DNA from 4 places in the Consotaella aegiceratis genome. Region 3 is predicted to be linked to each of the others. Evidence: predicted binding sites of a transcription regulator. Region 3 holds the regulator's gene; each other region holds the start of a gene.
What was found. Region 3 encodes LexA, which represses DNA repair genes until DNA is damaged. Its sites were predicted from a motif close to TGTTCNNNNTGTGTTCNG; they were not measured.
Positions count from the first base shown of each region.

Region 1: a site for LexA is predicted at 2,107-2,124, ahead of SMD10_RS00905 (ImuA family protein). Genes of this name have one in related genera too.
Region 2: a site for LexA is predicted at 3,256-3,273, ahead of recA (recombinase RecA). Genes of this name have one in related genera too.
Region 4: a site for LexA is predicted at 3,308-3,325, ahead of SMD10_RS10855 (DNA recombination protein RmuC). Genes of this name have one in related genera too.

Region 1 is NZ_JAZHFT010000001.1:192,538-198,291, reverse strand. It holds gene SMD10_RS00910 (Y-family DNA polymerase) at 1-1,267, opposite strand, end outside; gene SMD10_RS00905 (ImuA family protein) at 1,305-2,096, opposite strand; gene SMD10_RS00900 (GNAT family N-acetyltransferase) at 2,250-2,723, opposite strand; gene SMD10_RS00895 (SDR family oxidoreductase) at 2,747-3,511, opposite strand; gene SMD10_RS00890 (HNH endonuclease) at 3,683-4,240, opposite strand; gene SMD10_RS00885 (DNA-3-methyladenine glycosylase family protein) at 4,359-5,081, opposite strand; gene gluQRS (tRNA glutamyl-Q(34) synthetase GluQRS) at 5,137-5,754, shown strand, end outside.
Region 2 is NZ_JAZHFT010000014.1:17,602-23,355, forward strand. It holds gene cckA (cell cycle histidine kinase CckA) at 1-1,250, shown strand, start outside; gene SMD10_RS11575 (pseudouridine-5'-phosphate glycosidase) at 1,254-2,195, opposite strand; gene SMD10_RS11580 (PfkB family carbohydrate kinase) at 2,203-3,156, opposite strand; gene recA (recombinase RecA) at 3,334-4,407, shown strand; gene alaS (alanine--tRNA ligase) at 4,780-5,754, shown strand, end outside.
Region 3 is NZ_JAZHFT010000025.1:34,806-40,559, forward strand. It holds gene moaC (cyclic pyranopterin monophosphate synthase MoaC) at 1-400, shown strand, start outside; gene SMD10_RS16370 (molybdopterin molybdotransferase MoeA) at 405-1,613, shown strand; gene lexA (transcriptional repressor LexA) at 1,687-2,442, shown strand; gene SMD10_RS16380 (ComEC/Rec2 family competence protein) at 2,699-4,948, opposite strand; gene gltX (glutamate--tRNA ligase) at 5,058-5,754, shown strand, end outside.
Region 4 is NZ_JAZHFT010000012.1:109,425-115,178, reverse strand. It holds gene SMD10_RS10880 (PhzF family phenazine biosynthesis protein) at 1-584, opposite strand, end outside; gene SMD10_RS10875 (PepSY domain-containing protein) at 608-907, opposite strand; gene truA (tRNA pseudouridine(38-40) synthase TruA) at 993-1,736, opposite strand; gene fmt (methionyl-tRNA formyltransferase) at 1,749-2,708, opposite strand; gene def (peptide deformylase) at 2,725-3,237, opposite strand; gene SMD10_RS10855 (DNA recombination protein RmuC) at 3,360-4,547, shown strand; gene SMD10_RS10850 (serine protease) at 4,790-5,754, shown strand, end outside.

The sequences.
Region 1 (5,754 bases), on a different contig from region 3:
CCGGCTCGATGCGCTCGGGCCCTTCCGCACGGGTGACGGCGTGCAGCACCCGTCGCCAGCGAAAGCGCAAGGGCGGCCCGTCGGGAACCTCCGCCACGGTTTCGATCGGCTGCGGCGGATCGAACAGATGCAGGGGCCGCGCCGGCGGCTGACCGGGCTCGGGCCGAATCCAGGCGATCTCCTGCCCCGCCCCCCGGCCGGCCGGGATCATGCGCACCGCGCGCTCGGGGATATGGGTGTCGACGGGGTCAAACCGCGTCACGGCCTCTCCGCCGAAGCGGGCGCCCAGCCGGTCGACCAGCGTCGCCAGCTCGATGGTGTCGCTGCCGTGGCCGTCGAGCGTGACCTGAAGGGCATCGAGAGACTGGACGACGACCGCCACAAGGCGGATCCGGTCGAAGCCAAAGCCCGGGTCGAGCGGATCGGCCAGTCCGTCGAGCCGTTCGGCGAAGAGCCGGATCATGATCCTGGCATCGCGGACCGGCTGGCTGGTTTCGACGGCAATCTGCCGCAGCGCCCCGTCGGCGCGAAAGAACTCGGCCATCAGCCGGCGGCTACCGCGCCCCTCTTCCTCCAGCTGGACGGCGAGCCGCGCCGCCAGCAGGCCGAGTGTCGCCTTGACGTCGTCGAGATGGCCGATCGGCTCGGCAAAACGCTGTTCGGCGGCGCGGTCGGGCGACGGCCGGCCGGGCGTGATGCCGATATCCTCATGGCCCAGGGTGCGCCGCAGCCTGGCGACCAGACCCTCGCCGAACCGGGCGGCGAGCGGGCCGGAGGGGCGGCGGGAGAGCACGCCGATGGTCTTGAGGCCCGCCCGCGCCAGCGCGGTGGCGGTCTTGTCCGCCAGGCCGAGGGCCGCGACGGGCAGGCGGTCGACGGCCTCCGCCTCCCGCCCCGGAGCGACGATGACGTCCGGCCCGAAGCGCGCCAGGGCGCGTGCGGCGTCGGGCGTGCCGGCAAGGCTGGCATGGACGTCGATGCCGAGCGCGTCGAGCCGTCGGCGGACCGCATCCACCAGCCCGGCCTCGCCGCCGAACAGATGGGCGCAGCCGGTGATGTCGAGCATCAGCGTGTCCGGCGCCTCGATGGCGACGAGCGGCGTATAGCGGTCGCAGGCGGCAGCGAGGCGCTGCAGCAAACGGCCGTCCGCCGCCGCGTCCATGGGCTCGGCGGCGAGCTGCGGCAGGCGGGCGCGCGCATCGGCCAGCGTCAGGCCCGGCGCCACGCCCAGGTCGCGCGCGATCCGGTTGATCGTGACGATGCGCATGCCGCCGCCGACCCGCTCGATGAGGGCGAGCGGCGCCTCATCCGGTGGCGGCGAGCCGCCCGCCCGGCGCCTGTGCCGGTTGGCGGGCAGGTAGGGAAACCACAGCGCCAGATAGCGGCGCGGACTGCGCGGGGACGATGTCGAAGCGGTGGCGGTCACGGTTCCACTCCAGGCGCCAGCTCTGGCCGGCGGGGCCGGCGCGGTGGCGATCGAGCTTGACGGTGAAGGACGGATGGCCGGGCGCATTAGCCGCGAGCGCCCGCGAGGGGCTGGCGGCCACCTGCCAGCGGGTCTGCGCGGCGCTGGGCTGCGCCTCGGTGCCCAGCCGCAGGAGAAGGACGGTCGTCCCCGAGCGGGCGGCCGCCAAGGCGAGGCGCCGGGTGGTCGTCAGGTCGAGGATCCGCGGCTCGCCCCAGATCTCGACGACGACGGCGCCGAGCGCCGGGGTCCGCGCCGCTTCCAGCGCCGCCCGCAGCACCTGGAGGGCATCCTTCAATTCGACCAGAACCACGCGACCCGGATCGAGGCCGAGTTCGGCCAAGCCTGGCCCGTAGAGCGCGCCGGCCTCCAGCGTGCCAAGGCTCTGGCGCGCCCAGACCAGAGGCGAGCCTCCGGCCGCGAGCAAGGCGAGAGCGGCCGCAAACGCGCTCGCCGCGCTTGCATGGCGCGGGGCGGCGGCGAGAACCTCGTGCAGGGCGGCGCGCGCCAACCCGCCGGCCAGCGGCGCGTCGAGGCTGCCGCCGAGACTGGCGGGCCGGCGGTGCGAGGGCGCGGGCGGCCGCGAGATCGCGGCCAGCCTGTCGCGCAAGGGGAGAAGCTGTGCCTGCATGGCGCTTTCGTGTTCCTGTTTTGTTCTAAAAAAGCGCTCGGCCGGACAAGAGTCAATGGGCCAATTTCGGAATCATTTGCAGGGCGTTAGCGGAAGGAATGATGCTCGCTGAGCGCGTCGACCGCATACAAGCTATCAATTCTCGCATTGGGATTAACCGGAGAGCACCTTTCTCATGTCGACGACGATGATCCCTTCTCCATTGGCGAAATCGTGCCGCTTGGGGGCGATCGGGACAAAGCCTACGGATCGATAGAAGGGGACTGCCTTTTGCGGAGCGGAGAGCTCCAGCGTCGGGACATTTCGAAGCCTGGCAAGCCGTTCCAGTTCCGCGAAGACAGTTCGGGCGATTCCACGTCGTTGCGCCGAGGGATGGACATAGACACCGGTTCGATTGCCGGTGAGCCCGCCGCAACCCAAGACGCGTCCATCCCCCTCTGCAAGAACGAAGAGGCTTTCCCCCGCGAGCCGTCGCCGCCACCTGTCCGGCGTATGGCCGCTTTGCCAGTCTTCCAAGGCGGTTGGAGCGTAGACGTCACGATAGGTCCCGCCGATCGTCGCTTGGTGAAGATCAGCCAGCGCTACGGCGTCCTCGATAGTCGCTCTGCGCAGGGAAATGGGTGGCATTTGCGATCCTCTGCAAATCCCCCTCACTCCCCCGGCATCGGCTTGAATTCGCCGTCCGGGGTGGTCGGGTCGAAATATTGGCCGCTCGTCTCGGGGCCCATCTTCGGCAGCAGCTTGACGAGCTTTTGCGCCACCTCCTCGGGCCGGCGCGTCGCGCCCTTGGCGAAGGCTTCGCGCACGCCAGGGTTCCAGTGGGCGGCGACGTCGGAGTCCGCCTGCGCCTGGGTAAGCCTGGTCTTCACCAGGCCGGGATTGGCGGCGTAGACCGCGATCGCCGAATTCTCGTGCCGCAATTCCTCGTCGAGGATCTTGGTGAATTGCACCACCGCCGCCTTGGAGGCGGCGTAGGCCGACATGCCTTTCGGCCGGCCGCCGTCCATGTTGACGATGACGCCGTGATTCTGCCGGCGCATGACGCCCAGCGCGGCGTGCGTCATCAGATAGAGGCCGAGGACGTTGGTGGTGAGGTCGCTCCACCAGATGGCGGGATCGCTCTCCCACACCGCGCCGAGCGAGTTGGACGTTCCGGCATTGTTGAACAGAAGGTCCAGAGGCGCGTCGGCCTCGCCAAAGGTTTCGGCGAAAAAGCGCTCGACCGCCGTCCTGTCGGTGACGTCGAGGCCGTGGGGAACCAGCGTGCCGTCCGTCATCGCCTGCCGCCAGCGCTCGGCCATGCGCGCCTCGTCGCGCGCCACCGCGTGGACGGTGAAGCCCGCGCCGAGCAGCGCCTCGACGAGAGCGACACCGATGCCCTGGCTGGCACCGGTCACGATTGCGGTCTTGGCCACCTCTTTCCTCCCGTCATCATGCTGAAATCCGGCGTATCACCGGGTTCACATAGCAAGGATGGCGGTCTTGGCGAACAGGATGCGGATGGCAGGACAGGGGACAGAAGCCGGATAGCAACGTGGACGTGGAAGGATGCGACTGGCGGCCGGGAGGAAAAGGCCTAAAGCGTCTCAGGGCTCCAGTTCGGAATCCCAGTAGAGATAATCGAGCCAGCTTTCGTGCAGGTGATTCGGCGGAAACAGCCGGCCGTTGTTGTGCAGGTCGTAGACGCTGGGCTGGAAGGGCTTCTGCCGCGGCTCCATGCCGGCGGTCTTGGGCAGGAGATTGCCTTTTTTGAGGTTGCAGGGCGAGCAGGCGGCGACGACGTTGTCCCAGGTGCTCAAGCCCCCTTTCGAGCGGGGGATGACGTGATCGAAGGTCAGATCGTGGGTCGACCCGCAATACTGGCACTCGAAGCGGTCGCGCAAGAAGACGTTGAAGCGGGTGAACGCGGGATACTTGGCGGGTTTGACGTAGGACTTAAGGCAGACGACCGACGGGAGTTTCATCGAGAAGTTCGGACTTCGAACCGTCTTGTCGTATTCTGCAAGGATTGTGACACGGTCCAGGAAAACCGCCTTGATCGCATCCTGCCATCCCCAGAGCGACAATGGATAGTAGCTCAAGGGTCGATAGTCGGCGTTCAATACGAGCGCAGGTGCCAGTTCCGAAGTCACCGCAATCGTCAAGGAGGGTCTCCTTCACAAAAAACGACTTGCGTCGATTTGCGCGGACTATCGTGTCCTATCATGTCGCCTTTGTGAAGCCTGAACGGCGACTTGCCGGGGGATAGGGACGTTTGTCCTTCTATCCCGCCTGGTCCGGACCGGCTTCCGCCAGGCCGACGGGGGCGGCGTCGCGCGCGGTGATCGCGCGATAATAGGCCCAGAACAGGCGCGCGGCGGTCGCGCGGTAGGGGGCCCAGACCTCTGCCATCCCCGCCAGGGCCTTGGCCTTCGGCCGTTCCGTCAGTGCGAAGGCATCGGCGACGGCCACCTGCAGCGCGAGATCGCCGGAGGGGAATACGTCCGGGTGGCCGAGCGAGAAGAGCAGGTACGATTCGGCCGTCCAGGGCCCGATCCCGGGAAGGCGCACCAGTTCGGCGATCGCGTCCTCCGCCGGGGCTGCGGCAATTCGCCCGAAGTCGAGTTCGCCGTCGGCCACCGCCAGGGCGAGCGCCAGGATCGTGCGGTGCTTGGCGCGCGACAGGCCGGCGGCGCGATAGACCGTCTCGGGCGCGCCGAGGATCGCCGCCGGGTCGTCGAGGTCGAGGGCCGCGTCGAGCCGGCCGAAGATGGCGGCCGCGCTGGCGCGTGACACCTGCTGGCCGATCATCGTCGCCACCAGGCCCTTGAGCCGGTCCGGGTTCTTGCGCAGCGGCAGCGGCCCGGCGCGATCGATGACCGTAGGAAGCCGGTCGTCCAGAGCCCGCAAGGCCTTGAGCGATGCCGCAAGGTCGGCCTCGCTGGCAATCCGCCCGCCGGCCTGGACGGGCGCGTTCTGCGGTTTTTTGTGAAGGGCACTGGCCACGGCCGGTCTCTCTTGCCAAGTCGGGAGAGGTGGAGCGCGGGAACAAAGGGCAGTGATGAGCGATCGGCAACCCGTTTTTCGATTTGCACCGAGCCCCAATGGCGAACTGCATCTCGGCCATGCCTATTCCGCCCTCGTCAATCATGCCATGGCGCGGGAGACCGACGGCCGTTTTCTCCTGCGCCTGGAGGACATCGACCGCGCCCGTTGCACCATTGCCTACGAGCGCCAGATCGAGGACGACCTGGCCTGGCTCGGCATCGATTGGGACGAGGTGCCGCGCCGCCAGTCCGAACACTTCGCCGACTACCAGGCGGCTCTCGAGGCGCTGGTGGACGCCGGCCTGGTCTATCCCGCCTTCATGACGCGCGGCGAAATCCGCGCCACCGCCGAGCGCTTCACCGAGGAGGAAGGCCGGCCCTGGCCACGCGATCCCGACGGCGCGCCGCTTTATCCGGGCTTCGACCGGGGGCTTTCGGCGGACGAGCGCCAGAGCCGCATGGAGGAGGGCGCGCCCTACGCCTGGCGCCTCGACATGGCGGCCGCGCTCGCTGAGGTCGGACAGTTGTCGTGGCAGGAGACGGGGGCCTCGCCCGACGGCGAGACCGGCACGATCCCCGCCGATCCGGCCGCCTGGGGCGACGTCGTGCTGGGGCGCAAGGACGCGCCGACC
Region 2 (5,754 bases), on a different contig from region 3:
TGAGCGCCGTCTCCGACATCACGGACGAGTCCGGCGACGCCGCCATCCTGTATGGCGTCGATATCACCGATCAGCGGGCCCTGGAGGAACAGTTCGCCAAGAGCCAGAGAATGCAGGCGATCGGCAATCTCGCCGGCGGCATCGCGCACGACTTCAACAACGTGCTGACGATCATCACGGCCTCGGTCGACTTCCTGCTCTTGAACCACAAGACCGGCGATCCGTCCTTCCAGGATCTGCTCTTGATCAAGCAGAGTGCCAATCGGGCGGCTTCGCTGGTGCGCCAGCTGCTCGCCTATTCGCGGCGGCAGACCATGCGCCCGAAGATGCTGAACCTTACCGACGTGATCGCCGACATGAACCTGCTCCTGCAGCGGATTTCCGGCGATCTGGTCAAGTTGGAGCGCCATCACGCCCGCGATCTCTGGCCGGTGATGGCCGATATCGGGCAGTTCGAGCAGGTGATCACCAACCTCGTCAAGAATGCCCACGACGCCATGAGCAGCGAGGGCGGCAAGATCACCATCTCGACGCGCAACGTGCCGTCCGACGAGGTAAAGGCCCTGGGTTATGCCGAGATGAACGAGGGCGACTTCGTTCTCGTCGAGGTCGCCGACACCGGCTCCGGTATGCCGCCGCAGGTCGCCGAACGGATCTTCGAGCCGTTCTTCACGACGAAGGAGATCGGCAAGGGCACCGGCCTCGGCCTGTCGATGGTCTACGGCATCATCAAGCAGTCGGGCGGCTTCATCTTCGTCGAATCGAAGGAGGGCGAGGGCACCACCTTCCGCATCTTCCTGCCGCGCCATATCCCGACCGCGCTGGAGGCCCCGCGTGCCGAAGGCGCCGTGGCGCAGGCGGGAGCCAAGACGGATCTGTCCGGCACCGCCTCAATCCTGCTCGTCGAGGACGAGGACCAAGTTCGCGCCGGCAACATGCGTGCGCTGAAGATGCGCGGCTACGAGGTGCACGAGGCGGCTTCGGGCGTCGAGGCGCTGGAGGTGATGGAGGAGCTCGACGGCAAGATCGATCTGGTGGTCTCCGACGTGGTGATGCCGGAGATGGACGGACCGACGCTGCTGCGCGAACTGCGCAAACAACACCCGGGCCTGAAGTTCATCTTCGTCTCGGGCTATGCCGAGGACGCCTTCGCCAAGAACCTGCCGGAAGGCGAGAAATTCGGCTTCCTCGCCAAACCCTTCAGCCTTCGCGACCTCGCCATCGCCGTCAAAAGCATGCTCGAGGAATAGCGTTTAGGACGAGAGGCCGGCGGCCACGTCGGCGGCCTTCAACGCGCCCGCGATTCGGGCCGCCACACGCGCGTTCGATTCCACCAGCGCGATGTTGGTGGCAAGCGTGCGACCTTCGCTCAGCTCGAACATGCGATTGAGCAGATAAGGCGTCACGGCCTTGTGCGTGATGTGGGCGGCGTCGGCATCGGCCAGGGCCTGGTCGATCCACGCCCCGACGGTGGAGTTGTCGATGGCCGAGGCTTCCGGCACCGGATTGGCGACCAGCATGCCGCCGGTCAGGCCCAAGGCCTGGCGAGCGCGCTGAAACGATGCAACGGCATCGGCGGTATCGAGCCGCAGGGGGGCCGCCAGACCGGACGAGCGGGACCAGAAGGCGGGAAGGTCGGAGGTATCAAAACCGACGACAGGAACGCCTTTTGTCTCCAAAACTTCAAGTGTTTTCTCAATGTCGAGAATGGCCTTCGCCCCGGCGGAGACGACGATCACCGGCGTGCGTGCGAACTCCTCCAGATCGGCGGAAATATCGAAGCTTTCGGCCGCGCCGCGATGCACGCCGCCGATGCCGCCGGTGGCGAACACCTCGATGCCGGCGAGCGCCGCCGCGATCATCGTCGCGGCAACCGTCGTCGAACCAGTCCGGCCGGTGGCGATGGCATAGGCCAGATCGGCGCGCGACAGCTTCAGCGCATCCTTGGTCTGGGCGAGCGCCTCGAGCTGCGGCCGTTCCAGGCCGATGGTCAGTTCTCCGCCGAGCACCGCGATGGTCGCCGCCAGCGCGCCTTCCTCGGCAACGATCGCTTCGACCTTTTCGGCCATTGCGAGATTCTGCGGCCAGGGCATGCCGTGCGTGATGATCGTCGATTCGAGGGCGACGACCGGCTTGCCGATGGAAAGAGCGTCGGCCACCTCGCGCGACAGTTTGAAGGGCGGGGTCGTGGGCATGGAAATCTTATCCTTCGAAATAGCACTCGGGGGCCGGCAGGGCGTTCGCGATCTCTGGAACGTCCCGCTCGAAGCCTGTCGCCGTCAGCGTGCCCGTCGCAATCCGGATCATCGCGGACGCCATCCCGAGGCGGGCTCCTTCATAAAGCGACAAGCCGCGGCAGAGCGACAGCAGGGCGATACCGGCGAGCGTATCGCCGGCGCCGGTGACATCCATGGAATCGGAGATCGGGATGGGCGCCTGCAATTGCACGGCGCCGTCCTCCAGGATCGCTGCCGACCGCGGCCCGTCGGTCACGACGGCGCGCCGGCAGCCCAGAGCACGAAGACGGAAGGCGAGGGCGCCGACACCGGCGTCGGGGTCGCCCTGGGCCAGGGCACAGGCCTCGGCCCGCGATACGAACAGCACCGACAGGTCCGGCAGCGCGCCGCTCAGCCGCACCACCTTGGCCGGCGACACGCCGATCGCCGCGGATGGCCGCGCGCCGGCCTCACGGACGAAATATTCGACGCTTCTGGGCGGCAGGTTGGCGTCGACCAGCAGGGCGTCCGCTTCTGCGATCATCGTGCGGATATGACGGCGCTGGAACGCCCGTGGCGACAGGAGATCGTAGAGGGCCATGTCGGCGATACCGGCAACCAGATCGCCGCGGTCGTCGAGAATCGCGGTATAGCTCGGTGTCGTGCGGTCGAGCCACGTCAGCGGACAGTCGTGAATGCCGGCCTCCGCCAAGGTCTGTCCGACCAGCTCTCCATCCGCATCGCCGCCGCGCGCGCCGAGATACGTGGCCTTCGCGCCAGCCGCGCGAAGCGCCAAACCGGCGTTGAGTACCGAACCTCCGGCCTGGGCGACCAGGCGCCCGGGGTTGGACGCGGCGGGCACGAAGCCATCGACGGCGCGCGCACGGCGGTCGATATGAGCGGCGCCGGCCAGGAGAATCACGGGATGGGACGAAGGCATGGCGTCTCTTTTCACCATTTCGCAACACTTGGCTAGGTGGCGGGCCTGCCCGAATCGGCTCGTGGAGCGGGAACAAAACAAGATCATCTCTTGTATAGCGAGAACAAATAGAGTACATAGGGTCGGAAACGGCACGATTGCGTCGACCCTCAACGCGTGGAATAAGGTCCCGTCCCCATGGCTCAGAACATGCTTCGTCTCGTAGAGGATAATTCGTTGGACAAGGATAAGGCTCTCGATGCCGCCCTGGCGCAGATCGAGCGGGCGTTCGGCAAGGGCTCGATCATGCGGCTCGGTGCCAACGACAAGATTGTCGAGGTCGAGACGGTTTCTACGGGCTCACTCGGACTGGATATCGCGCTCGGTGTCGGCGGCCTGCCGAAAGGCCGCATCGTCGAGGTTTACGGACCGGAAAGCTCGGGCAAGACCACGCTGGCGCTTCACACGATCGCGGAAGCGCAGAAGAAGGGCGGCATCTGCGGCTTCGTCGACGCCGAGCACGCGCTCGATCCGGTCTATGCGCGCAAGCTGGGGGTCGATCTCGAAAATCTCCTGATCTCGCAGCCCGACACGGGCGAGCAGGCCCTAGAAATCACCGACACATTGGTGCGCTCCGGTGCGCTGGACGTGCTCGTCGTCGATTCGGTCGCAGCTCTGACGCCGCGTGCCGAGATCGAAGGCGAGATGGGCGATTCTCTGCCGGGCATGCAGGCCAGGCTGATGAGCCAGGCACTCCGCAAGCTAACGGCATCGATCGCCCGGTCGAAATGCATGGTCATCTTCATCAATCAGATCCGCATGAAGATCGGCGTGATGTTCGGTTCTCCGGAGACGACGACGGGCGGCAATGCCCTGAAATTCTATTCGTCCGTGCGCCTCGACATCCGTCGTATCGGCGCGATCAAAGATCGCGACGAGGTCACCGGCAACCAGACGCGCGTCAAGGTGGTCAAGAACAAGCTCGCGCCTCCCTTCAAGCAGGTCGAGTTCGACATCATGTATGGCGAGGGCGTGTCGAAGACCGGCGAACTGATCGATCTCGGCGTGAAGACCGGGATCGTCGAAAAGTCCGGCGCCTGGTTCTCCTACAACAGCCAGCGGCTGGGCCAGGGGCGTGAGAACGCCAAGCAGTTCCTGCGCGACAATCCCGATACGGCCAACGAGATCGAACTGGCGATCCGCCAGAATGCCGGATTGCTGGCCGATCAGATGCTCGACAGTGGCGAAGAGGGCGACGCGGCCGAAGAATAGACGCGCGGTCGGCGGCCCGACGGGGCGCCCGAGAAAACGATGATATCGGGCGCGGCTCTATGCAAGGGGTCGCGCCCTTCGTCGTTGCAGCGCGGGAAACGCCATCGCACGCGGCCGCGGCAATTGCGCGGGCTGCGGTGGACGCGTAGCCGCCGCTAGGTCGAAACCGCAGGGCGCCGCAAAGTCAGGCGCCGGATGGACAGCGCCCGGTCCCCTCGGTAAATAGCGCTCTCGACCGGCAACGGCCGTTTGGTCGGCCGGATCGGACGGGTGTTGCTTTATAGATGACCGGCGCCGGTGGTGCTGCTCTTCCCGACCGGGCAAGAGTTGCCGCCAGCGACGGTATAACGATGGTTTTGCGAAGGTTCTCCGATGAGCGGCGTGAACGAAATCCGGTCGACATTTCTCGACTATTTCGCCAAGGACGGGCACGAGAAGGTGCCGTCTTCGCCGCTGGTGCCGCGCAACGATCCGACGTTGATGTTCACCAACGCCGGCATGGTGCAGTTCAAGAATGTCTTCACCGGTCTTGAACAGCGGCCCTACAAACGCGCGACCACGGCGCAGAAGGTGGTGCGCGCCGGCGGCAAGCACAACGATCTCGACAATGTCGGCTACACCGCGCGGCATCACACCTTCTTCGAGATGCTCGGCAACTTCTCCTTCGGCGATTATTTCAAGGACCACGCGATCGAGCTCGCCTGGACGCTGATCACCAAGGAGTTCGCGCTACCGAAAGATCGGCTGCTGGTCACCGTCTATTCCGAGGACGACGAGGCCGCGGCCCTGTGGAAGTCGATCGCCGGCTTTTCCGACGACCGGATCATTCGCATTCCGACGTCGGACAATTTCTGGACCATGGGCGAGACTGGTCCGTGCGGCCCATGCTCGGAGATTTTCTATGATCAGGGCGAGGATGTGTTCGGCGGTCCTCCGGGAAGCCCCGACGAGGACGGCGACCGTTTCCTGGAGTTCTGGAATCTGGTTTTCATGCAGTACGATCAGGTCGACCGGGAAACGCGGCTCGACCTGCCGCGCCCGTCGATCGACACAGGCATGGGCCTGGAGCGTATGGCGGCCGTGCTGCAGGGTGTGCACAGCAACTACCAGACTGATCTCTTCCGGCGCCTGATCGGCGCGGTCGAGGATGCCGTCGGCTCCGAGGCCAAGGGCGATGCGGCGCCGAGCCACCGGGTCATCGCCGACCACATCCGCTCGACGGCATTCCTCATCGCCGACGGCGTGCTGCCCTCGAACGAAGGCCGCGGCTACGTGCTGCGCCGGATCATGCGGCGCGCCATGCGCCATGCCCGGCTGCTCGGCGCGCAGGAGCCGGTGCTTTACCAG
Region 3 (5,754 bases):
GGCGCGCGCCGAAGGGCTCGTTCTGATGACGCCCGAAACCCTGTCGCTGATCGTCTCGGGTCAGGCCGCCAAGGGCGACGTGCTGGCGGCCGCGCGCATCGCCGGCATCATGGCGGCCAAGCGCACCTCAGAACTGATCCCGCTGTGTCATCCGCTGATGCTGAATTCGGCGAAGGTGGACCTCGAAGCCGAACCCGCCCTGCCCGGTCTTCGCGTGACCGCGACGGTCAAGGTCGGCGGCAAGACCGGCGTCGAGATGGAAGCCTTGACCGCCGTCTCTGTCGCCTGCCTCACCGTCTACGACATGGTCAAGGCGGTGGAGCGCGGCATGACCATCACCGGTATCCGCCTGCTGGAGAAATCAGGCGGCAAATCCGGAACCTGGACTGCAGGAGCATAACATCATGATTTCCGTCGAGGAGGCGGTCGCCCAGCTCGTCGAAGGCGTGGAGCCGGCGTCGGGCACGGAAGACGTCGCCCTTCATGACGCGCTCGAACGCGTTCTCGCCACCGAGCTTCGCGCCACCCGCACCCAGCCCGATTTCGATTCGTCGGCCATGGATGGTTACGCCGTCCGCGCCGCCGATCTCGCCGATTTATCGCGGTCGCTCGAGGTGATCGGCGAGGCCGCCGCCGGCAGCGCTTTCGACGGGTCCGTCGGCAGCGGTCAGGCCGTGCGTATCTTCACCGGCGCGCCGGTGCCCGCCGGAGCCGACAGCATCCTGATCCAGGAGAATGCCGAGACGCTCGGCGATCGCCTGATCCGCGCCACCGCGGCGCCGTCTACCGGTCAGCACATCCGCCCGGCCGGCAACGATTTCGCTCAGGACGACATCCTGCTGTCCGTCGGCACCTGGCTGCGTCCGGGTGCCCTGGCCCTGGCGGCAAGCGGCGGCCATCCCATTCTGACGGTGCGGCGGCGTCCGCGAGTGGCCGTGCTGGCGACGGGATCGGAACTTGTGGCACCCGGAGAGCCGGTCGGTCCAGCTCAGATCGTCGCATCCAACGGCTATGGTGTCGCGGCCATCGTCCGGCGCGCCGGCGGCGAGATTCTGGACTATGGAATCGCCCCCGACGATCCCGCGAAGATCGCCGCCTGCGTCGATCGCGCGATCGACGAGCGAATCGATCTTCTGGTGACGATCGGCGGTGCTTCGGTCGGCGATCACGACCATATCGGTGCGGTCTTCGAGGCGAAGGGCGTTTCGCTCGATTTCTGGAAGGTGGCGATGCGGCCGGGCAAGCCGATCATGGCTGGGCGGCTGAACGGCATGCGGCTGATCGGGCTGCCCGGCAACCCGGCATCGAGCCTGGTGGCGGCCTCGGTGTTTCTGCGGCCGTTGGTGCGCGCGTTGGCTGGCCGGCAACCCGAACCCTTGACCCGAGTGGGCCGCACGGGCGTGGCGCTGCCCGCCAATCCGAGCGAACGCACGAACTTCCTGCGCTCCATATCGGAATTGTCGGCAGAGGGCGGCGCGATCGTGACGCCGATGGACCGGCAGGACTCCTCGCTCCTGTCGATCTATGCCCGCGCCTCGGCTCTGCTGATGCGGCCGGCTCAAGCGGCTCGTGCCGAAGCGGGGGATCCCTGCCTCTACGTCGACCTCGACTGACGAGTTCCGCTTGCGGAACACAACTAGAACAGCTAGATTTGTTCAGGTTTTGTTTTCGGAGGGATTCGCGGCGATGCTGACGCGCAAGCAGCACGATCTGCTGGTCTTCATTCATCAACGATTGAAGGAGGAAGGCGTGCCCCCCTCCTTCGACGAGATGAAGGACGCACTCGATCTGCGCTCGAAGTCGGGAATCCACCGGCTCATTACGGCGCTGGAGGAGCGGGGCTTCATTCGCCGGCTGCCGAACCGAGCCCGAGCCCTCGAAGTGCTCAAGCTGCCGGAGGGCATGCCTGAGCCCGCCAAGGCGAGAACCGGCTTCACGCCGAGCGTCATCGAAGGACGGGCACAGACCCCCAAGGCCGAAAGCGTCTCCCTGCCCCGCATCGGTGCGTTGGCCCGGCCGAGCCGCCCTGCGCCGGTCGAAGTGAGCGACGGAGCGGCGCTCAGCGTTCCGGTCATGGGGAGGATCGCCGCCGGCGTGCCGATCTCGGCGATCCAGCACCCGACTCATTCGATTCCGATCCCCGCCGACATGATCGGTGGCAGCGGCGAGCACTATGCGCTGGAGGTGAAGGGCGATTCGATGATCGAGGCCGGCATCCTCGACGGCGATACCGTGGTCATCCGTCGCTCCGATACGGCCACGCCCGGCGATATCGTGGTGGCGCTCGTCGACGACGAGGAAGCCACCTTGAAACGCTTCCGGCGACGCGGCGACCGCATTGCCCTGGAGGCGGCCAACCCGGCCTATGAGACGCGGATCTTCGGCTCGGATCGGGTGAAGGTACAAGGTCGGCTGATCGGGCTCATTCGCCGCTATTCCTAGAACGCCGCCCGTCGACCGAGGGCACGAATATCGTCGTGGCTCATCCATAGTCTTGCTCTATTGCAGGAACGCGGACACGGAGTGAGGTAACGGCTCCTCACAGCGTCATCCTCGGCCACCGTGCCGAGGATCCAGACCGCGTTGCCTGCCGCCGAGGCCGGATATCGGTCTACGCCGTAGCGCTGTGTGGCTGCCATCGTCTCCGGCAAGCATCAGCGCTCGGATCGATCCTGGAGATGGTCGATCGGCGAAGCTCTCAATCCTCGGATTTGCCGGCCTCGCCGTCAGCAATCTCCGGCTTTCGCCAATATTCCGGCCAGGGCGCCAGCCGATGGGCGTTCCACTCGGCGGGAACCGGGCCGATCGCCGTCTGCATCTCCGCCCGGCCCGTGGCCGGCGAGCGGGAAATAGCCAGTGATCCGGTGCGCCGCAGTGTCCTAAGCGTAACGAGAAGCGCGCCTGAGCGGCAGGCGTCCAGTCGGATCGCCCGTGCGACGATGGCGACGTCGGCCTCGTCGCAGGCTCGCCCGGTGAGTTCGTAGTCGTCGGTCCACACGATCGTCAGTCCCGAGCGGCTGACGGCGCGGCAGAAAGCCTCCTCGCAATCGAATGGCGAACCGGTGTCGGCGGTCGCCGTGCCGCCTCCATAGGCGCGCAGCCATTGGTCCGCGACGAACCCGTTGGGTCGCTCCTTGCGGAAGGAGACAGTGCCGTCCTCGGCGATCAGGGCCACCTCCTCGCCATCCTCGAAGATCAGCAATTCGGGCGGCGAGCCGGTCGCCAGCGCCAAAGCCAAACCGATGCCGGCCAAAGGCACCGCGATCCAACGCAGGCGGCTGGCGCAGAGGGTCGCCACCAGCAGAGCAGCCGTCAGCACCGCCAAGGCGAGCGGCGAGACGATCCCGCTCGCCGCGTCGGGCATATGGTCGGCCGTCAGGTGCGCGATGGCGAAGATCGCATCCAGTCCGATCGCCAGCAGATGCAGGAACGGCGCGTCGAGGCCAAAGGGCATCGCCAGCACGGACAACAACGCCAGCGGCATCACCCAAAGGCTGAAGATCGGCAGCGCCAGGAGATTGGCGACGAGGCCGAACGGCGCGAGGCGTTGGAAGTTATAGGCTGCGTAAGGCGCCGTGGCGACGCTCGCAATGAGCGACGATGCGGCGATGCCGACGAAAAAGAGTATCAGCTTTCGCCAAAGCGGCAGCGGCCCCCTCGACCGGGACGATCGCGCGGCGCGCCAGCGCGCGAAGCCGCCATAGGCCCCGACCAGCGCCGTGGTTGCGGCGAACGACATCTGAAAGCTCGCCGTCATCACGGCATGGGGGCCGAGAGCGATCACGATCAGCGCCGCGATGGCGACGTTGCGCAGCGTCAGGGCTGGCCTGTCGAAGAGGATCGCGAGCAGCATGACACCGAGCATGATGAAGGCGCGCTGCGTCGCCACGTTGGCGCCCGAGATGGCGAGATAGGCAGCGGCGACGACGATGGCGGCGGCGGCGGCCCATTTCTTGACGGGAAAGCGCAGCGCCAAGCCAGGAATGGCCGCCAGCAAGGCGCGAACCAGGGTCATCGCAAAGCCCGCCGCCAAAGCCATGTGCAGTCCGGAAATCGCCAACAGATGGGCGAGCCCGCTCTTGCGCAGCCACTCGGTGACGGTGTCGGGAATGCCGGACCGCTCACCGGTGACCAGCGCCGCGGCGACGCCGCCCGTGGCGCCGGGCAACACCGAGCGAATGCGCTCGGCGATGCCGAGATGCAGGCGCATGAGCTGCAGTGAAAGGTTTGACTGCAGCGTGTCTGATGCCGGTTCCGGCGCACCCAGGCTGAACCCGTACGCACCCAGCCCCTCGAAATAGGGCGAAAAGGCAAAGTCGTATCCGCCCGGATAGGCCGGGCCGGACGGCGGCATCAGGCGCACGAGGCCGCGATAGGTGCTGCCCAGCGGCAAGAAGCCGTGCCGGCTCGTCACCAGGATGCGGACCTCCTCGGGCGGCCGTGAGAGGTGGGGACGCTGCGTATCGGCGAGCCTTATCCGATAGCGCATCCGGCCGCGTTCGTCCTGGTCCCTCCAGACGACTGTGCCTTCGATCCGGGTGGTGACGTCGCCGGACAGGATCGTCGTCTCGGTGCGCTGCAATTCCCACTGGGCCAAAGCCACGCCGAGAAGCGCAAAACCGACGACCAGGGCCAAGCCGCTTCGCAGCGGCGCGCCGGACGTCCACCGCAGACTCGCAAGGCAGGGCACCGCGAGCCCAAGCGCCAACAGCGGCGGCCAGCGCCACGCCAAGCCATGCACCAGAACCACGCCGACGATCAGGCCGATGGGTGCCAGGGCAAAGCTGGAGCGCGCCGCCTCCTCGATCGCCATCGCGCGCGCCCACCAGCCCGGATCGGCCGTCGCCTCGGCATCGTCATGGCCGCCGACCGCGTCGACCCATCCGGCGCGCACGTTGCGGCGCCGGGCCGTGCTCGATGCGTAAAGATCGCGGTCGGCCGTACTCATCCCGCGCGTTCGCTGCCTTGTCTCTGCCGAGCGCTATGCTACACACCGGCACGACAAATCCGATCGAAAAAGATCGGCTGCCCTCATTTCTCATTCCCATGGAGTCGTCATGCCGGACCGCGTCGTGACCCGCTTCGCTCCCTCCCCTACGGGTTTTCTGCATATCGGCGGTGCGCGAACCGCTCTCTTCAATTGGCTCTACGCGCGGGCCAAAGGCGGCAGAATGCTGCTCCGGATCGAAGACACCGACCGCGAGCGATCCACCGAGGCCGCGGTTCAGGCCATCATCGAGGGGCTCGATTGGCTCGGGCTGAATGCCGACGAGCCACCCATTTCCCAATACGAGCGGGCGCCTCGGCATCGCGAGGTGGTCGATGAGCTGGTGCGCCGCGGTAAGGCCTATTTCTGCTACGCATCGCCTCAGGAGCTCGAGGAAATGCGCGAGAAGGCGCGCGCCGAGAAGCGCCCTCCCCGCTACGACGGTCGTTGGCGCGACCGCGACCCGTCCGAGGCGCCCGAGGGCGTCAAGCCGGTCGTGCGACTCAAGGCGCCGCTCGATGGCGAGACCGTGGTGCATGATTTGGTGCAGGGCGAGGTCCGCTTTCCGAACAAGGATCTCGACGATTTCGTTCTGCTGCGTTCCGACGGATCGCCCACCTACATGCTGGCCGTCGTGGTCGACGACCACGACATGGGCGTGACGCAGGTCATTCGCGGCGACGACCACCTGACCAATGCCGGACGTCAGACGCTGATCTACAACGCGATGGACTGGCCGGTTCCGGCGATGGCCCACATCCCGCTGA
Region 4 (5,754 bases), on a different contig from region 3:
AAATAGCGCGAGACGAAATCGTCGCTCGCGCCCTTGGCCGTGATGACGAGACCTTGCAGGCCCAATTTGGCGATCCGCTCGAAGTCCGGGACAAAGTCTCGAACCGATGCCTCGTCCTGCAGTTCGACGAAGATGTTGTCGAAGCTGCGAACCGTTCTGACGAATCCGCTGGGGAAAAGATCTGCGACGGCTTCCGGCAGTTCGGCCCAATCCTCGGGGGCGAGGCAGGGGAAATCGAGCCGGTAGCCTTCGGTGCAGGGGGCCGCCCGCAAGTCGCCAACGCGCGTGGCAAAGACCATGTCGCCCGCGATACCGTACTCAGTGGCAAGCACATGGGCCGTGGCCAGCGTCGCATGGCCGCAGAAGTCCACCTCCACGGCGGGGGTGAACCATCTGAGATCCCATCGCGAGCCGTTGCGACGGGCAAACGCCGTCTCGGACAGATTGTTCTCCGCCGAGATCGACTGCATGACGGTGTCCGGCAGCCAGTCCTCAAGGATCAGAACGGCGGCCGGATTTCCGGAGAAAACGCGGTCGGTGAAGGCGTCGACCTGATACATGGCCAAGGTCGTATCGGCGGTCATGAAGACGGCTCCGTCGCGATGGATCAGCCGCCGAACAATCCGCCGCTCTTCGGCGGCTCGATCTGGCCGGTGGCTGCGTTGTAGTTCAGATGCACTTCCGCGCCGTCGTCCATGTAGTAGATCACTTCGTACTGGCCATCGGAGTAGGAGATGCTCTTGATCGCATAGAAGCCGGGGCGCTGTTCGGCCTTCTCGATCAGCTGCGAGAGCTTGATGCTGCTTTGGGGCGGCAGCTGAGCCTTCGGATCGTCATCCGGATTGGAGGCCGCCAATCCCGCCGTTACCATCATCAAGTTCAACGCTATCGCCAAGGCAAGCTTCATCGCTTCACCACTCCTGTTCGCAACCGGCCCATTCCGGCCACAGAGATGGCGAAAATAGGTCAGGCGCGCGGCGAGCCAAGCGAGCTCAGCGATAGTCGACGCGCGTTAGATAAAGCCCGTCGGGCGGTGCGACCGGGCCGCAGCGCTTGCGATCATGCGCTTCGAGGGCGGCGACGAGGTCGTCGGCCGTCCAGCGGCCTTCACCGATCAGCTTCAGCGAGCCGGCAAAGGAGCGGATCTGGTTGTGCAGAAAGCTCTGGGCCGAGGCGTGGATATGCACCTCGTCGTCCGGCGCCAGAACCACGTCGAGCCGCTCCAGGGTGCGGATCGGACTTTTCGCCTGGCAGTGGGTGGAGCGGAAGGTCGTGAAGTCGTGCGTGCCGAGCAGGCGCTTCGCCGCCGCGTCCATCGCCGCCACGTCGAGCGGCTTCCACACCCACCAGACCTGGCCCGCCTTGATGGCGGGGGGCGGGCGGCGGTTGAGGATCCGGTAGAGATAATGCCGCTTGCGGGCCGAGAAGCGGGCGTCGAAATCGTCGGCGACGCGGGTCGCGGCCATGATCGTCACCCGCTCCTCGCGCAGATGGGCGTTGAGCGCATCGCGCACGGTGTCCCCCGTCCACTCGCGGGCGAGATCGACATGGGCGACCTGGCCGCTGGCATGGACGCCCGCGTCCGTGCGTCCGGCGCCGAACAGGGTCACGGTCTCTCCGGAAAACTTCTCCACAGCCGCCTCGATTGCCGCCTGTACCGACCAGCCGTTGGCCTGACGCTGCCACCCGACATAGGGCAGGCCGTCATATTCGATGATAAGCTTATAACGCGGCATCGGCGAACTCGATCAGACTGCGCCGAGGCGCGTTCCCTTCGATAGGGCGGAGCCACGCAGGAAAGCGTCCGCCGTCATCGCCTTGCCGCCCGCGCGCTGCAGTTCCAGGAGACGCACGGCGCCATGGCCGCAAGCGACCAGCAGCCGATCGTCCAGCACCTCGCCGGGCGCTCCGGTGCCGTCCTCGACGCGTGCGCGCAAGAGCTTCAGGCGTTCCGGCCCGGCACCGAGATCGACCATCGTCCAGGCGCCAGGAAAGGGCGAGAAGCCGTTGATGCGGCCTTTCACGGCGGCCGCGGCCTGCGAAAAATCGATCTCGGCTTCGGCCTTGTCGATCTTCCGGGCGTAGGTCGGCTCGCAACCGGTGCGCGCGGCGATGGCGTCCTGGTCCTCGAAGCCGAGCGAGCCTGCCTCGATCCGCGTGAGGGCTTCCACCATCAGCCGGGCGGAGATCGCGGACAGGCGATCGTGCAGGTCGCCGGCCGTCTCGCTCCCGCCGATCTCGGTCTCTTCGGTCAACGCCACCGGGCCGGTGTCGAGACCGGCCTCCATCCGCATGACCATCATGCCGGTGGAGGCGTCGCCCGCCTCGATGGCACGCTGGATCGGGGCGGCGCCGCGCCAGCGCGGCAGCAGCGAGGCGTGACCGTTGAGACAGCCATGGCGCGGCGCATCGAGCACCGGCTGCGGCAGGAGCAGGCCATAGGCGACGACGACGGCGACGTCGGCGCCGAGCGCGGCGAAGGCGGCCTGATCGGCCGGGCTCTTCAGGCGCTCGGGGTGGCGGACGGCAAGCCCCAGCCGCTCGGCCTCCTGGTGAACGGGGGAGGGCGTCTGGGTGAGACCACGACGGCCACCGGCACGCGGCGGCTGCGTATAGACCGCGACGATCTCGTGCCCGGCCTCAGCCAGGCCCGACAGCGTCGGCACGGAAAAGGCCGGCGTGCCCATGAAAACCACTTTGAGGGGCATATCAGGCCGCCTCCGATCAGATTGTACGCTTGGCGGCCTTGGTGAACTTCTTGATGACCATCTGCCGCTTCAGCTTGGAGATGTAGTCGATGAAGAGCACGCCGTTCAAATGGTCGATCTCGTGCTGCAGGCAGGTCGCCATCAGCCCTTCGGCTTCGATCTCGTGCATCTCGCCATCGAGCCCGAGATAGCGCGCCTTGACCTTGGCCGGACGCTCGACCTCGGCATAGTAGTCGGGGATAGACAGGCAGCCTTCTTCATAGACCGATCGCTCCTCCGAGGAGGCGACGATCTCGGGATTGATGAAGACGTGCGGCGCCTTTTCTTCCTCCTCACCGGAGACGTCGATGGTGAGCAACCGCAGCGGTTCGCCCACCTGGATCGCAGCGAGGCCGATGCCCGGCGCATCGTACATCGTCTCCAACATGTCCTCCGCAAAGCGGCGGATGTCGTCGTCGACCCGCTCGACCGGTTTGGAATGCAGGCGCAGCACCGGATCGGGAAGGATGATGAGGGGCTTGATCGTCATGGGGTGCAGGTAATCGCTGGCTCAATCGCGGTCAATCTGAAGATGTGTCCGCTCGCGCATTGCCATAAAATGTTCTTGTTTTGATCTGGTCTTCGGCAGAGAAGTCCGCTAGGATCGAGCCCATGAACTCCGATTTTCTCCCAGGCCTGCTCGATCGGCCGCTGGTTTCGCTCGGTGATACGACCGTCACGGGCGGCGCCGCGCTCGTCGCCTTTCTGATTCTGGCGCTGTCTTGGATCGCCGTGGCGCTGGTCCGTGCGCGTCGGGCGGCGGAGGCGGCGCGGCAGGAGGCCGAGGCGCAGCGCGCCGAGAGCGACGAGCGATTGCGGGACATTCTCAGGGCGCAGACGGAGATGACGGGCCGGATGCAGACGATGGCGGAGATCTTCGGCTCGCGTCAGGCCGATCTGACGCGGGCCTTGTCGGAACGCATGGACGGGCTGACCTCGCGTGTCGGCCAGTCGATTATGGAGACGACCAGGGAGACCAAGGCGTCGCTGGGCGCGCTCAGCGAGCGGCTGGCGGTCATCGACCGGGCGCAGGGGCAGATCGCCAACCTGGCGGGCGAAGTCGTTCGCCTGCAGGATATCCTGGCCAACAAGCAGACGCGCGGCGCGTTCGGGCAGGCGCGGATGGAGGCGATCGTCATGGACGCCTTGCCGCCGGGCGCCTACTCCTTCCAGGCAACGCTGTCCAACGGCAAGCGGCCGGATTGCCTGATCCCGATGCCGAACGGCGCGCCGGCGTTGGCGATCGACGCCAAGTTTCCGCTGGAAGCATGGACGGCGCTGGGCGAGGCGGCGGGCGACGAGGCGCGGAACTTCGCCGTCAGGCGGCTCAAGCGCGACATGGATACCCATATCAAGGCGATTGCCGAGAAATACCTCATTCCCGGAGAAACCCAGGATACGGCGTTTCTGTTCGTGCCGTCGGAATCGATCTTCGCAGCACTTTACGAGGACCACGCCGAAATCGTCCAGCGGGCGCACAAGGCGCGGGTGGTGATCGTTTCGCCCTCGCTGCTGATGCTGTCGATCCAGGTGGTGCAGGCGATCCTGAAGGACGCGCGGATGAAGGAAGAGGCCGGCCGCATCCAGCGCGAGGTGCGTCTTCTGATGGAGGATCTCGGCCGGCTGGATGCGCGCGTGGTGGCGCTCAAGGGCCATTTTGGCCAGACAGAGCGCGACATCGATCAGATCCTGACATCGACCGAGAAGCTGATCCGCCGAGGTGAGCGGATCGAAGCCGTCGATCTCGGCGAAGACGCCCCCGGGCCAGCTAAGTCAGCCGACAGATTGGCGGGGATCTAGTCTCGCCGAAGGCCGAACCGGCCGATTGTTTCAACCGCGTATTACCGGTGAATCCGGCATTCTCATCTCTCGCGCAAGAATTTGTGAAGAAACCGTAAACCAGGTTGGGATCGATTTGGACGTCTTCTGCGTTGTTGATGCGACCGACGTTAGACGAGGGGACCGGTATGCGCAGTGGCGTCAAAGCGATCCTAACCAGTTTTGCTCTACTTGTTGCACCGGCTGCTTCGGCGGCGCCGGCTGTGGCGCAGCTGAATGTGCTCGCCGACGCCTACAACAGCCAGACCGAGCACGATTTCCGCCAGGGCCTGCAGATGCGGCTGGCCTGGACGGGGGACTATGCCGGCCGCTTCGACGGCGATGTCGGGCCGGAGACGCTGCGGGCGATCCGCGACTTCCAGGCGCGCCATGGGCTGGAAGCCACCGGCATCATGGACCAGCCGTTTCTTCGGCTGTTGCTGGTCGAGAGCGATCGAGCGGAAACCGGCACCGGCTTTGCTCTGGTCGACGACGCGGTGACCGGCGTGCGGGTCGGGCTTCCGCTGTCGCTGGTCCGCGATCTGGGTCAGACCGAAATCGGCCATTTGTGGCGCTCCTCCGACGACGGGATCGAGATTGAGACGGCGCGCTTCACCGATGGCGGTCGCACGCTCGACGACTTGTTCGCCGTTCTGTCCACCCCCAGCAGCGAACGCAGCGTGACCGCCAAGACCTTCGGCGGCACGTGGTTCTCCATCGCCGGAAAGGAATCAGAGCGGTCCTATCTCATTCGGTTCGCGACACGCGATGGCGAATTGCGCGGATATTCCCTGTCCTACGACGCTGCCAATGCCGACGTGATGGAGCCGTTTGCCAGGGTCTCGGCAAACCTGTTCGAGCCTTTTGCCGGCGAGCCGGCCGCCGCGCGGGTGGCCCAGAACCGGGGCCTTGGTTTCGGGCCGATGGTCGACGTTTCCGGACACAGCACCGACATGGTGGCCTATGCCGATCCGTTCGCTGATGCGCGTGGTGGGCGCCTTGGCGATTTCGGCTCCGATCGGTCGGCGCCGGCGGACAAGCCGGCGGATTCGTCGGGCACCGGCTTCGTGGTCGCCGACGGGTGGCTGCTTACCAACGCCCATGTGGCGCGCTCCTGCAAGACCATCCTGGTCGGCAATCACGGCGTTGCGGACGGCCAGATCCTCGATGAGGCCGCCGATCTCGCGTT